Regions from separate parts of the Trinickia sp. HAY1-2D genome, predicted to be linked through region 2. Evidence: predicted binding sites of a transcription regulator. Region 2 holds the regulator's gene; the other holds the start of a gene.
The links. The regulator NrdR, encoded in region 2, represses ribonucleotide reductase genes. The targets are predictions, from matches to a motif close to CACNANATNTNGTG.
Positions count from the first base shown of each region.

Region 1: the regulator NrdR is predicted to act here: its motif matches at 4,456-4,469, upstream of ACR9ZC_RS20720 (ribonucleoside triphosphate reductase).

Region 1 is NZ_JBPGWX010000002.1:2,924,247-2,931,281, forward strand. It holds gene ACR9ZC_RS20700 (nitric-oxide reductase large subunit) at 142-2,430, shown strand; gene ACR9ZC_RS20705 (metal-sulfur cluster assembly factor) at 2,527-2,865, shown strand; gene ACR9ZC_RS20710 (hypothetical protein) at 2,937-3,998, shown strand; partial or broken gene ACR9ZC_RS20715 (DUF2249 domain-containing protein) at 3,995-4,237, shown strand; gene ACR9ZC_RS20720 (ribonucleoside triphosphate reductase) at 4,485-6,290, shown strand; gene nrdD (anaerobic ribonucleoside-triphosphate reductase) at 6,293-6,475, shown strand; gene ACR9ZC_RS20730 (anaerobic ribonucleoside-triphosphate reductase activating protein) at 6,492-7,035, shown strand, end outside.
Region 2 is NZ_JBPGWX010000002.1:816,626-823,660, forward strand. It holds gene tolQ (protein TolQ) at 1-232, opposite strand, end outside; gene ybgC (tol-pal system-associated acyl-CoA thioesterase) at 391-861, opposite strand; gene ACR9ZC_RS10780 (SDR family NAD(P)-dependent oxidoreductase) at 987-1,733, opposite strand; ZMP/ZTP riboswitch at 2,036-2,135, shown strand; gene glyA (serine hydroxymethyltransferase) at 2,307-3,554, shown strand; gene nrdR (transcriptional regulator NrdR) at 3,561-4,040, shown strand; gene ACR9ZC_RS10795 (GspH/FimT family pseudopilin) at 4,202-4,789, shown strand; gene ACR9ZC_RS10800 (type IV pilus modification PilV family protein) at 4,786-5,235, shown strand; gene ACR9ZC_RS10805 (PilW family protein) at 5,280-6,068, shown strand; gene ACR9ZC_RS10810 (pilus assembly PilX family protein) at 6,065-6,607, shown strand; gene ACR9ZC_RS10815 (type IV pilin protein) at 6,608-7,035, shown strand, end outside.

The DNA.
Region 1 (7,035 bases), 2.1 Mb from region 2:
CCGACACGAACCTTTACCTAGATCAAAAGGCGACTCTATGATGCCCGTTAACATGTATTTCAAATATATGTTTTAGCCACTGCAGACGGATCGACCCGCAGGCAATGGCATCCCTGCACTTCACCCTCCAGGAGAGAGGATATGCAATCGACACGACGCTTATGGAGATGGTTGGGCCTGGTCTGCCTGCTATCGTTCGCCGCTTTGCTTTGGCTCGGAAAAGAGATCTATCTGGCCGCCCCGCCGATTCCGAGCGCGGTTGTCGATCAGAGCGGTCAAGTGCTGTTCACCGGCGATCAAATCAAGCGCGGCCAGCAAGTATGGCTCGCGGCCGGAGGACAGCAACTCGGCACCGTCTGGGGCCACGGCAGCTACGTGGCGCCCGACTGGTCGGCCGACTGGCTCCATCGCGAAGCGCTGCAGTTGCGCGAGAACTGGGCCAAGCTGCAGTTCGAGCAGCCCTATGCCGCGCTGACGGACGATCGGCAGGGAACGCTCGACGCACGCCTGAAGCGCGAAATGCGCGCGAATCGCTATGACGCTTCGACCGGCCGCCTCACGCTGAGCAACGAGCGCGCGAGCGCCGTGCGCGACGTCGCGGCGCACTACGAAGCGTTGTTCGGCGACGACCCGTCGCTCGATGCGCTACGCGATCAATACGCGATGAATGCCGGTTCCGTCAGACGTGCCGACGATCAGGCGGCGCTTGCCTCGTTCTTCTTCTGGTCGGCCTGGTCGGCCACCACCGATCGCCCCGGACAAACGGGAATCACCTACACGAACAATTGGCCACACGAGCCGCTCGTCGACAACAACCCGACCGTTGCCAACGGCATGTGGTCCGTCGCCAGCGTGATCCTGCTGCTCGCGGGCATCGCCGGCATGATCTGGTACCACTCGGCACATAACGAAGGCGAAGCGTCTTTGGCGGCCCCCGCCAAGGATCCGCTCTTCAACGTCAAACCCACGCCGTCGATGAAGGCAACGAAGAAATACTTCTATGTCGTCATCGGCTTGCTGTTGACGCAAGTCGGCATGGGCGCGATCACCGCCCACTATGCGGTGGAAGGCCACAGCTTCTTCGGGCTGCCGCTTGCAGACGTATTGCCATGGGTCGCGAGCCGCACCATCCATACACAGTTCGGCGTGCTTTGGATCGCCACCGCCTGGCTCGCAACGGGCTTATACATCTCTCCGCTGCTCTCAGGGCACGAACCGAAGCTGCAAAAGCTCGGCGTCGACGTGCTGTTTTACGCGCTGCTCGTGATCGTAGTGGGGTCGACCGTCTGCGGCTGGCTCGGCACGCTACAGCATCGCGGCACCGATTACAGCTTCTGGATCGGCAATCAGGGGCTCGCCTACACGAGCATGGGCCGCGTCTGGCAGATCCTGCTGTTCGTCGGCCTGCTGTTCTGGCTCGTGCTGATGGGACGTGCATTGATGCCCGCGCTGAAGAACCGCGAAACGAACGGGCGCGGACTCATCGGCATGGTGTTCCTGTCGGCGGCTTGCATCGGTGCCTTTTATTCGACTTCGCTCGCCTGGGGCCAACACACGCATTACTCGATGATCGAGTACTGGAGGTGGTGGCTCGTGCACCTGTGGGTCGAAGGCTTCTTCGAAGTGTTCGCAACCGCCGTCATCGCGCTGATCTTCTCCAGACTGGGCCTCATCCGCATCGAAACGGCCAACCGCGCCATCGTGCTCGAGACGATCGTATTCCTGTTCGGCGGCATTCTGGGCACCTTGCACCACCTGTACTTCACCGGCGCATCGACGGCCGTCATCGCGGTGGGCTCGGTGTTCTCGGCCTTCGAAGTCGTACCGCTCGCGCTCATCGGCCTCGAAGGGTGGCAAACCTATCGCAAGACGCAGGCCGCACCGTGGGTCCAAACGTACAAGTGGGCGATCCTGTGCTTCGTCGCCGTGGGCGTATGGAACACCGTAGGCGCCGGGCTGCTCGGATTCTCGATCAACCCGCCGATTTCGCTCTATTACGTACAGGGGCTCAACATGACGCCCGCGCACGGCCATGCTGCCCTGTTCGGCGTCTATGGGATGCTGGGTATCGGGCTCATGCTGTTCTGCCTGCGCGGCCTGTCGCCCCGCGAAGCGTGGGACGACACGCTGCTCAAGCCGGCATTCTGGATGCTCAACATCGGCCTGTTCATGATGGTGTTCCTCTCCATCCTGCCCTCGGGCATCTACGAGGCGTGGGCCAGCGTCAGCAAGGGGCTCTGGTATGCGCGCTCACCCGAGATCGTGCACGCACCGATCATGCAGGCGCTCGTGTGGATCCGCGTCCCGGGCGACATCGTCTTCGCTGCCGGCGTGCTCTATTTGGGCTGGTTCGCGCTGCGTCTGCTGCGCCGCGTGCGGCCCGCACATCCGGCCGAGGCAGCCGTCGAACGCGCGGCCCATCGCGTCTGAGACGACGCGAGCACGCGCCCCACGCCCTGACGGCCGGATGCTCGCGTCCGGCCGCCCAACCGTCCCACGCTCAATAAAGCCCCGCGGAGAACGACTATGGAGCCCTTACCGATCCCTACCAGCGCCCCGTCGGCGCGCGAGCAGATTCGCGAGGCGCTGCGGCACGTGATCGATCCGGAGATCGGCGTGAACATCGTCGATCTCGGGCTCGTTTACGACATCGAGCAGCGTACCGAAGGCTGGCGCATCGCGCTCACCATGACTTCGCCCGCCTGCCCGATGGGGCAGTCGATTCTCGACGACGTGCACGCGGTCATCGATGCCGCGTTGCAGGTGGGCACGATCGTCGACATCGATCTCGTCTGGGAGCCGCCGTGGCAACCCGAGATGATGAGCGACGCCGCTCGCGATGCGCTCGGTTGGAGCGACGATTGAAGCATACGTCGCCCGCCGGTACAGCCGAAACCGGCGCCCGTGCAACGTGGGGGCGCGCCACGCAAACGGGCGTGCGGATTGCGTTCGCAGGCTCCATCGCTGTCGCGTTCGTATGCGGCATTGCAGCCGGTCTCGCTCGCTTCGGCATCGCCCTGCCGCCCCACGCGCTGTCGAGCGCTGCTTGGCACGGTGTGCTCGTCCTGCCCGTCTTCTTCGGCGCAGTCGTCAGTCTCGAGCGCGCAGTCGCGCTCCGGGCAGGCCCGCACCTCTGTGCCCCCGCGTGCGCAGCCGCCGCGGGCCTCGTGCTGCTGGCCGGCGCGCCGCCCGCCTGGGCCCAGGCTCTTCTGGTCATCGCGGCGACGGCCGCGCTTGCGAGCATGGCCGGGTTGCTTCGCCGGCAGCCGGCATTGCATCTTTTCGTGCTCGCGCTCGGCGTGTCGAGCTGGTGGGCAGGCAACGTTCTGTGGCTTGCGACTCAGGCGCCGCTGCGGGCCGTGCCGAATTGGCTGGCGTTTCTCGTCTTGACGATCGCGGCGGAAAGACTCGAGCTCACGCGCATGCGGCGAACCCCACCGCGCGCGCGGGTGACGTTCGTCGCCATCGCCGTCGTCATCTTCCTCTCAGCCAGTGCCTCGCCGTATGCGCCGGAGCCCGCGTTGCGCGCATTCTCCGCAGCGCTGGTCGCACTGGCACTATGGCTGACCCGCCATGACATCGCGCGCGTTACCGTGCGTCAGCACGGACTCACGCGTTTTATTGCCGTCTGTCTGTTGTCGGGCTATGGCTGGCTCGCATTGAGCGGGGTGCTCGGCTTGCTCGGTTCATGGGACGCCGGGCATCCGTGGCACGACGCGGCGCTGCATGCGCTCACGCTCGGCTTCGTCATGTCGATGGCGCTCGGGCACGCACCGATCGTCCTGCCGGCGCTCACACGGCTGCGCGTGCGTTATCGCCCTCTCTTCTATCTGCCGCTCGCTGCGTTGCATGCGGCGCTCGCCCTGCGCATCGGCGGCGCGCTCGCGCAGGCATTTGTGCTACACCGCGCCGGCGCAATCGGCAACGCCGCGGCGCTGGCGCTGTTCATCGTCGTCATGTTCTCGTCGATGTCACTTCCACTCAGGAGTCCGCAATGACCAATGCCAATCCCAATACGACCTATGCCTTCGATGTCCGCGGCATTGCCAAGCGCTTGCGCCACGCCGCCATTTTCGGGGCGCTCGAAACGCTCGACCATGGGGAGACCATGCGCTTCATCAACGACCACGATCCTCTGCCGCTGCTCAATCAAATGCAACAGCGGTACGGCGATCAGGTCCACATCGAATACGTGGAGCGCACGCCGGAGCGTGTCGTGATCGACTTCGGCATCAGGCTCGCGCCGAACGAAAGCGCGGCGCCCGCGCAAGCGTCGGCTGCCGGATGCGCAGGCGGTGGAACCGGCGCGTGCGGTTGCAGCGGCTAATGGCGAAGGGCAATCGGCCGGGCGCCACGCTCGCGGCCGGCTCATAACTTAACGCAGGTCAAGTAGACGCAAGAATATAGGCGAGCGGCGTTGACCACGCTATATGTAGTGCATACGATGAGCAACATCACAATATATTGTGCTCATCGAGGCTCACATGGACCACGGACCGATACCCGCTCACCTTCTTCAAGCCGGCCGTCACGCATACGCACACGCCGCGCAGGCGCAACGGCACGCCAAGCCGCAAGTCGACGTGGCCTCCGCCATCGAGGAGTATCTCGAGCGCCGCGATTGGCGCGTCAATGCCAATGCAAATCAAGGCTATTCGCTCGGCGGCCTGATCCTCAACATCTCGGGCAAGCTCGTCGCGAACTACTGGCTGAGCCACGTCTATCCGCCCGCCGTCGGCCAGGCCCATCGCGACGCCGACTTGCACATCCATGACCTCGACATGCTTTCGGGCTACTGCGCGGGTTGGTCGCTGCGCACGCTGCTCACCGAGGGGCTCAACGGGGTGCCCGGCAAGGTGGAAGCGGCACCGCCCAAACACATGTCGAGCGCAGTCGGGCAAATCGTCAACTTTCTGGGCACGCTGCAAAACGAATGGGCCGGCGCCCAAGCGTTCAGCTCGTTCGACACCTACATGGCGCCGTTCGTGCGCAAGGATCGGTTGAGCTACGAGGAAGTGCGCCAATACGTTCAGGAACTCATCTACAACCTGAACGTGCCGTCGCGCTGGGGCACGCAAACGCCGTTCACGAATCTCACGTTCGATTGGGTGTGCCCCGAAGATCTACGCGAGCAGGTGCCGGTCGTCGGCGGGAAGGAAATGGACTTCCGCTACGGCGATCTGCAGGCCGAGATGGACATGATCAATCGTGCCTACATCGAAGTGATGCAAGCCGGCGACGCGAAAGGCCGCGTCTTCACGTTTCCGATTCCGACTTACAACATCACGGCCGACTTCGATTGGGACAGTCCGAACGCCACGCGATTGTTCGAGATGACCGCGCGCTACGGCCTGCCGTATTTCCAGAACTTCATCAACTCGGAATTGAAACCGAACATGATCCGGTCGATGTGTTGCCGGCTGCAGCTCGATCTGCGCGAGTTGCTCAAGCGCGGCAACGGCCTGTTCGGCTCGGCCGAGCAGACTGGATCGATCGGCGTCGTGACATTGAACTGCGCGCGGCTCGGCCATCTTTATGCCTGCAACGAAGGTGCGCTCATGGCTCGCGTCGACGCGTTGCTCGAACTCGGCAAGGAGAGTTTGGAAATAAAACGTCGCGTGATTCAGCAACTGATGGATAACGGCCTCTTTCCGTACACGAAGCGTTACCTCGGCACGCTGCGCAATCACTTCTCCACGCTCGGGGTCAACGGCATCAACGAGATGATCCGCAACTTCACGGCCGACGCGCACGATCTGACGACCGACTGGGGACATGCCTTCGCTGTCCGCCTGCTCGATCGCGTCCGCGCGAAGATGCTCGCGTTCCAGGAAGAGACCGGGCATATGTACAACCTCGAGGCCACGCCGGCCGAGGGTACGACGTACCGCTTCGCCAGGGAAGACCGCAAACGCTATCCCGGCATCCTGCAAGCAGGCACCGCCGACATGCCGTACTACACGAACTCGTCGCAGTTGCCGGTCGGCTTTACCGAAGATCCGTTCGAGGCGCTCGAGCATCAGGACGACTTGCAGCGCAAATACACGGGCGGCACGGTCCTGCATCTTTATATGACTGAGCCGCTGTCGTCGGCCGACGCCTGCCGCGAACTCGTCAAGCGTACGCTGAGCCGCTTCTCGCTCCCGTACATCACCGTCACGCCAACGTTCTCGATTTGCCCCAAGCACGGCTATTTGCCGGGCCGCCACGAGTTTTGTCCCAAATGCGACGAGGCGCTGCTTCATCGCAAATGCAATCGACCCGCAACCCCTGAACTAATGGAGCCTTGAACATGAATCACAACCACGCGACACACGCCGCCCCCGTCGAGCTTCGCGACGAAGAACGCCAACCGTGCGAGATCTGGACGCGCGTCATGGGATACCACCGGCCCGTTTCTTCGTTCAATACGGGCAAGAAAGGCGAATTCTACGAGCGCACCTATTTCACCGAGGAGGTTTCTCTTGCAACGTGACATCCCGAGCACGCCAATCGTTTGCACGGCCGCGTCGCTGCGGCCCATCAAGGTCGGCGGCGTGGCGCCGTTTACTGCCACGGATTTTCCGGGTGCGCTCGCGGCCGTCGTCTTCGTGCAGGGATGCCCATGGCGCTGCGGCTATTGTCACAACACGCATTTGCAACCGCGCACTCGGGCAGGCGCGGTAGCCTGGACCGACGTCATGCGCTTGCTGGCGCGCAGGACCGGTCTGATCGATGCTGTCGTATTCAGCGGAGGCGAGCCCACCGCGGACCCGGCGCTTGGCCGTGCGATCGGCGATGTCCGTGCGCTCGGCTTCAAAGTCGGGCTGCACAGCGCGGGCACGCATCCGCGCCGATTCGCGCAACTGCTGCCTTTGCTCGATTGGGTGGGTCTCGACATCAAGGCGCCATTCACCGACTACGAACGCGTGACGCGCGTGCGCGATAGCGGAACGTTCGCCAGACGCAGCCTCGAAGCATTACTGGCCGGCGATGTCGATTACGAATGCCGCACGACGGCGCACCCGGCGTTGCTGTCGGAGACGGACCTGCTCG
Region 2 (7,035 bases):
TATGGCGGTTGTTCGCCGCGCTCTGATAGAGCGCTTGCAGATCGCCGCCCGACCAGAAGTCGCGTTCGAACTGTTCAGTTTGCGCGCGGGCGCGCCGAATGGCAAACCACTTGCGGAAGATAAACGTCCAGGACATCAGGGACAGCAGCAGCAAGAGCCCCATGACGGCCTGCGCGAGGACGCTCGCGTTGAGGACAAGAGAAATAATCGACAGATCTTGTGCGTTGTTCATAGATATTTTGCTTTTGCATCCGAAGGGCGGCCATCATGGGCGGCAAGCCGCCGAAGCGGTCCCAGTCGGCAACCTGAAAGCTCGGCGGCACGCGCAGCCGAGCTCCATTGGGTAACGATGCGGACAATACAAGGCCACTGACGAACTCTCAACGGTGTTCATGCATCGGCCGTTGACATTCCGGCGTGCACGACTCCGGGGCCTCGCCGCAGCGCTGCGAGCACGTCGGGTGGAATGGGCGCGGGTTTGAACGTGGCGCGCTCGACGCAGGCGACGCGAATCTCGCCGGTGGCAAGCAGGCGATCGTCGCACCACGCGTGTTGCACGAAATCGACACTCGCGCGACCAAGCCGCTCGATGTGGCTCTCGATCGTGAGCAGATCGTCCAGACGCGCGGGCGCTCGATAGTCGAGCGCCGTGCCGCGTACGACGAAGACGATCCCGATCTCCCGGTCGAGGCGGCCTTGTTCGATGCCGCACGCGCGGAGCCATTCGGTTCTCGCGCGCTCGAAGAACTTAAGGTAGTTCGCGTAAAAGACGATGCCGCCCGCATCCGTATCTTCGTAATACACGCGCAGCGGCCATAAAAAGCCGCGGCCCGTTGCTGGGCGACTGCTAGGCATATTCATGGGCGCATTTTACCGGAACCCGTACGACCATCTCGAAATTACATGTCGAGCGCAGGACGCAGGGCACCGGATACGGTCGTCCGGCCATGCCTACGCGCTCGGACCGTGGGCGTTGCCGAGCGGTTTCAGCCACGATGGATCGACAGGCCCGCGAACGATTGCGCCACCGGCATCAGCTCGATCGTATTGACGTTCATGTGGGCGGGCAGCGTGGCGATCCAGTAGATCGAATCGGCGATGTCTTGCGGCGAAAGCGGCGTTACACCGCGGTAGAGGCCGGCTGCCTTGGTGTCGTCTCCCTTGAAACGCACGTTCGAAAACTCCGTGCCGCCGCAGAGCCCCGGCTCCACGCAGGTGACGCGTACGGCCGTACCCGAGAGGTCGGCGCGCAGATTCAGGCTGAACTGGTGCACGAAAGCCTTCGTTGCCCCGTAGACGTTGCCGCCCGAATACGGGTAGCTGCCCGCCGTCGAGCCGAGGTTGAATATATGGCCGCGATTGCGCTCGACCATTCCTGGCAGCAGAGCATGCGTGACGGCGGCGAGGCCGGTGCAGTTCGTCTCGATCATCCGGGACCAATCGTCGAGATCGGCCCGCTGTGCGGGTTCCAGTCCAAGGGCGAGCCCCGCATTGTTGACGAGCACGTCCACGGACGCGAACGCCTCGGGCAGCCGCCCCGGCAACGCTTGTATGGCGGCGCGGTCGCACACGTCGAGCTCGAGCGGCAAAAGTGCCGGTCCAAGCTCCTCGGCGAGCGCCTCCAGGCGATCGAGGCGGCGAGCGGTGGCGATCACGCGGTGGCCGCCATTGACGAAACTGCGAGCGATGGCGGCGCCGAAGCCGGCGGATGCGCCCGTGACTAAAACGATCATTGCTGCTCCTGACTGGTCGAACCCGGCAGGCCTCATGGCCTTGCCGGTATAAGCAAGAACTACCGAAGGCGAAAAACGGAACGGGCCGATGATACCCGCCGTACCCCGGTCGCGGTATGAATGCTCCCGATTCTTTCGAAATGCTTTCCATTGGGCTGCGGGCGCGCGCCGAGGGCTCCGGCTACCTTTCGCGGGAGGGTCGGCGCGGGAAGCGGTGCGCGCAAGCGCGCCGCGATGCGGCCGTGCTGGCACTGTGGCCGGCCAATTGCCTATTGGTTGCGCTGCCAGTACACTAACGCGCTCAGCCCTTGCGTAACTGGCGATAACACCCTCCGGGGTCAAGGTGGAGCGACCCACCGTGAAGCGCAAGGTGCCGTTTTGCCGTTCGCCTGGGCAGCCGAAAACCGCGCGCGTTCGCTTGCGCAGCGGCGGTTGCCCCGCGGGTGCAACGGAGCTTCGACCATTCGAATTTTCCGCCACGCCAGTGCCGGCCCCTCCGCCATCCAGTGCAAGCGTACGTTCGTATGCATTCCGCGCATTTCGGCCAACCTGTAAACCTTCAACGGAATCCGTATGTTTGACAGAGCCCAAAGCACCATTGCCGCCATCGATCCCGAGATCTGGCAAGCGATCGAACAGGAAAACCGCCGTCAGGAAGAACACATCGAACTGATCGCATCGGAAAACTACACGAGTCCGGCCGTGATGGCCGCCCAGGGCTCGCAGCTCACCAACAAATACGCCGAAGGCTATCCGGGCAAGCGCTATTACGGTGGCTGCGAATACGTCGACATCGTCGAGCGACTGGCCATCGAGCGCGTGAAGGCGATCTTCGGCGCCGAGGCCGCGAACGTGCAGCCGAACTCCGGCTCGCAGGCGAATCAGGGTGTCTTTTTCGCGATGCTCAAGCCGGGCGATACGATCATGGGCATGAGCCTCGCCGAAGGCGGTCACCTGACGCATGGCTCGCCGGTCAACATGTCGGGCAAGTGGTTCAATGTGGTCAGCTACGGCTTGAACGAGGCGGAAGACATCGACTACGACGCCGCGGCCAAGCTTGCCGAGGAGCACAAGCCGAAGCTGATCGTTGCCGGCGCATCGGCGTTCGCGCTGAAGATCGACTTCGAGCGCCTCGCGAAGATCGCGAAATCGGTCGGCGCGTATTTGATGGTGGATATGGCGCACTATGCGGGGCTCATCGCCGCCGGTGTGTATCCCAATCCGGTTCCCCATGCCGATTTCGTCACGACGACGACCCACAAGAGCCTGCGCGGCCCGCGCGGCGGCGTGATCCTGATGAAGGCCGAATACGAGAAGCAGATCAATTCGGCCATCTTCCCCGGCATTCAGGGCGGCCCGCTCATGCATGTGATCGCCGCGAAGGCTGTCGCATTCAAGGAGGCGCTCTCGCCTGAGTTCAAGGCCTACCAGCAGCGCGTGGTCGATAATGCGCGCGTGCTGGCCGAGACGCTCGTCAAGCGCGGCTTGCGCATCGTGTCGGGCCGTACGGAAAGCCACGTGATGCTGGTCGACCTGCGCGCGAAGAACATCACCGGCAAGGCGGCTGAAGCCGCGCTGGGCGCGGCGCATATCACCGTCAACAAGAACGCGATTCCGAACGATCCGGAAAAGCCGTTCGTCACGAGCGGGATCCGCCTCGGTTCGCCCGCCATGACGACGCGTGGCTTCGGTGCGCAAGAAGCGGAGCAAGTGGGGAATCTGATTGCCGACGTGCTCGAGAACCCGGAAGACGCGGGGACGATCGAGCGCGTGCGCGCGCAGGTTGCCGAACTCACCAAGCGCTTCCCGGTTTATCGCTGAGCCACCATGCGCTGCCCCTTTTGCCGGCACGAGGATACCCAGGTCGTCGATTCGCGCGTATCCGAGGACGGCGCCGCGATTCGGCGCCGCCGCCGGTGTCCGGCCTGCGACAAGCGTTTCACGACTTACGAGCGAGTCGAGCTCATGTTGCCGGCGGTGGTGAAAAAGGATGGCAGCCGCACCGAATTCGATCGCCGCAAGATTGTCGCGAGCATGCAACTGGCGCTTAGAAAGCGCCCGGTTGCGGCGGACGCGATCGACGCGGCGGTTGCCCGCATCGAGTATCAATTGCTGGGCAGCGGCGAACGCGAAGTGCGCAGCGAGCGCCTTGGCGAGCTCGTGATGAACGAGCTGCGTCAGCTCGATACCATCGCTTACGTTCGCTTTGCATCGGTCTACCGGCGCTTCGAGGATGTATCCGAATTCGAGGACGTCATCGAAGAGTTTCGTCGCGCCGCTCCCGCCAAACCGTCGCGCAAGCGTTGATCGGTCTAGTCGTTTCATCGTTTTCATTCCCTTGCATATTGACGTGACGCGCCATTGTCGGCGCGTCGATACTTGCTCGCCACTCGGCCGAACGGACGATGGTGCTGTACGTGCACGTCCGCTAGATTGATCGAATCGAACAACGGACAACGGAGCTGGGAATGCGGTTCGGTGCAAGCGGAGCAGGCATTGAGCGCCGACGTGCGCGGCACGCGCGCGGATTCACATTCGTCGAAACGCTGATCGTCTGCGCCGTGATGCTGTTGCTCGCGACGCTGGCGATACCGTCGTTTGCGACCTGGCAGCAACGCCAGCGCGTCGAAGCGAGCACGCGCATGCTGCTGGCGAGCATGTCGTACGCGCGCAGCGAAGCGGTTCGTATCGGTTTGCCGGTCGTGATTTGCCGCACTGATGGTGACGGACGATGCGTCCATAACGGCGCACACGACTTCGGCCGGGACCGTGTCCCCGTCGATTGGGCGACGGGTTGGGTCGTCGCGCTTGAAACCGGTTACGGACAGCGGGTATTGCGCACGCATGTTCCGGCGCCCGGCGTGCGGATCCGCGGCGCCGCGCATGCGATCCGGTTTCGCCCGCCGGCCGGACAGGTGATCGGCGGGTTTCGCAGCTTCGAGATCGCGCCGACAGGCGCTCGTCATGGCGCGTCTGCGCAAGCCGCGAGGCGCTGCGTTTCGATCGCTGCCGGCGGCCGGGCGAGGGTGGGCGCCGAGTGCGGGCGGCACGTATGAATGCCTCGCCGCGAATCCCGGGCCGGCAAACCGGAGGCTCGCTGCTTGAAGTTGCGATCGCACTGGGCATCGCCGCGTTGTCTCTTGTTGGCACGATCTCGAGCCAGTTCGTGGCCGTGCGTACCGAAAAGAGTTCTGCGCAGCGCGAGGTGGCATCGCTGATTGCGGCTTCGGCCGCCGATGCGCTGCGCGAACGATCCGCGGCAGCGGGTGAGATCGAGTACTGGCGTGTCCAGGCCATGCAGGCATTGCCGCGTGGCGACATCGTCGTACGGGATGCAGGTAGCGGTGCCGCATTCGTCGCCGTGCGCTGGGCGAGTTCGCAAGCGGGTGGGCACGCGCTTGGGCGAGCGCGCCCTATACGTTTCGACGGATGTCCGCCCGAGTTCGCCGCCCCCGAGGTTTCTTGCAGCGTAGCGCCTCTGTTTCTGGGGGCGACGCCATGAGGCTGGGCGCTTCGCGCGGGGCGAAATCAATGAGGCGCGGCTCAGTGGGGAGGCGCAGCCGCGGGCATACGCTCATCGAGTTGATGGTTGCAACGGCACTGGGGCTCGTCGTCGTGGCGATGATCGCGTCGCTCTACCATACGGTGCGTCAGTTTTACGCCGCGTCTGCCTATACGGCGCTGATGCGCGAGGCCGGCATGACAGCCCTGTTGCTGATGAGCGAGCAGATCCAGATGGCGGGGTTTGTGCCGCCAGGGTTGCCGGCGCTGTCGGGAGATGTCGCGCCGGGACTATTCGGCTGTACGTCGGGATATCCGGTCGAAACGGCGGGCGGGCTTCGTTGCGAGCGCGATGCGAGCGGCTCCGACGGCATCGTTATCCGCTATGTCGACGACGCCGTGGCGACGTGGCCTACCGAGGCGGGGCAAACGACGGATTGCCTGGGGCAGGGTATCGGGCGAGCCGGAGAGTCGGTCGTCGTCTCCAATCGTTTTTTCGTGGGGACATCGCGGGATGGCGGCACCCCCGAGCTTTATTGCGAAGGCAACGGCGGTCTTGCCCGGCAACCGGCTGTTGCGGGTGTCGAACGGCTGGCTTTCAGGTATTGGATACGCGGGGCCGCCCGAGCCGTTCGTGCCGATGCCGTCGCGCCGAACGATTGGCAGCACGTCACTGCCGTGGATATCTGTGTGCGTGTCCGCGGGAGGCGGACGGACGCACGCGGCCAGCACGTCGATTGCGACCCGGTGGCGACGCGCTATTTCGACGGTCACGCTCGGCAGGTATTCCGGCGCCGCGTTGCGGTACGGAATCACGAGCAGGCGGGCCGATGAGCAATGCGTCGGCATACGGTCTGGTGCCACGGACCCATCGCGCCTGCCGTCTTGCCCGGCAGGCATCCGGGGCGGCGTTGCCGGTTGCGCTCATGCTGACGTCGATGCTATCGGCGGCGGCCATCGCCTCGTTCGACGCGACCATCATGGGTGTGCGGCGCGCATCGAACTTCGAGGATGCGCTGCATAGCATGCAGGCGGCCAATGTCGCGCTCGAGCTTTGCCTCCGCGAGCACGAGGCCGGCCGCGCGCCGCTGCTGCTGCCGAGCCGCGCGGAGGCGATGCGTTGGCAAGAGCGCGATCCGTTCGCCGATGCCGCTGCATTTGCGCCGCTACCGAACTGGCCCGGTGGTCGCAGGCCGCCTCAGTGTCTGATCGAAGGGCTGCGCATTGCGGAGCGGCCGCACGCGCGGGGATTTGTGGTCACGGCGAGAGGCTTTGGCGCAAGCGTGGATGCGCAAGCGTGGGCACAGGTCTTCGTGGTTCGCGAAGCGGGTAAGGAATCGCGTCACTGGCGCCGCATCGCGAGGAGACGGTAATTGAACGCCAGGGACGCTACGCGCACGCCGGCTCGCTGGGCCGCGGCATTCTCTCTGATGGAGTTGGTGATTGCGCTGGCGATCGTCGCTGCGTTGGCCGCTTACGCGCTGCCGAGTTACCGCGAGCATGTGGCGCGCGCCCATCGCGCCGATGCTGCGATGGCGCTCTACCGCGCGGCGCAGTATCTGGAAGCGGGCACGGACGCACATGCAGGCGGGGCGGTCGTCTTGCCGGCTGGACTCGACCAGGCGCCGCCTGTCGGCGCGCCAATCTATCGGCTCCATGTGGTCGATGGCGACCGCGCGAGCGGATACTACGCGCTGGAGGCGCGGCCTGTCGATGCCGGCCCGATGGCGGGCGATGCATGTGGGACATTCATTCTGGATGTGCTCGGCGCGCGTATGAACCGGCGAGCTGGCTCGCGCGG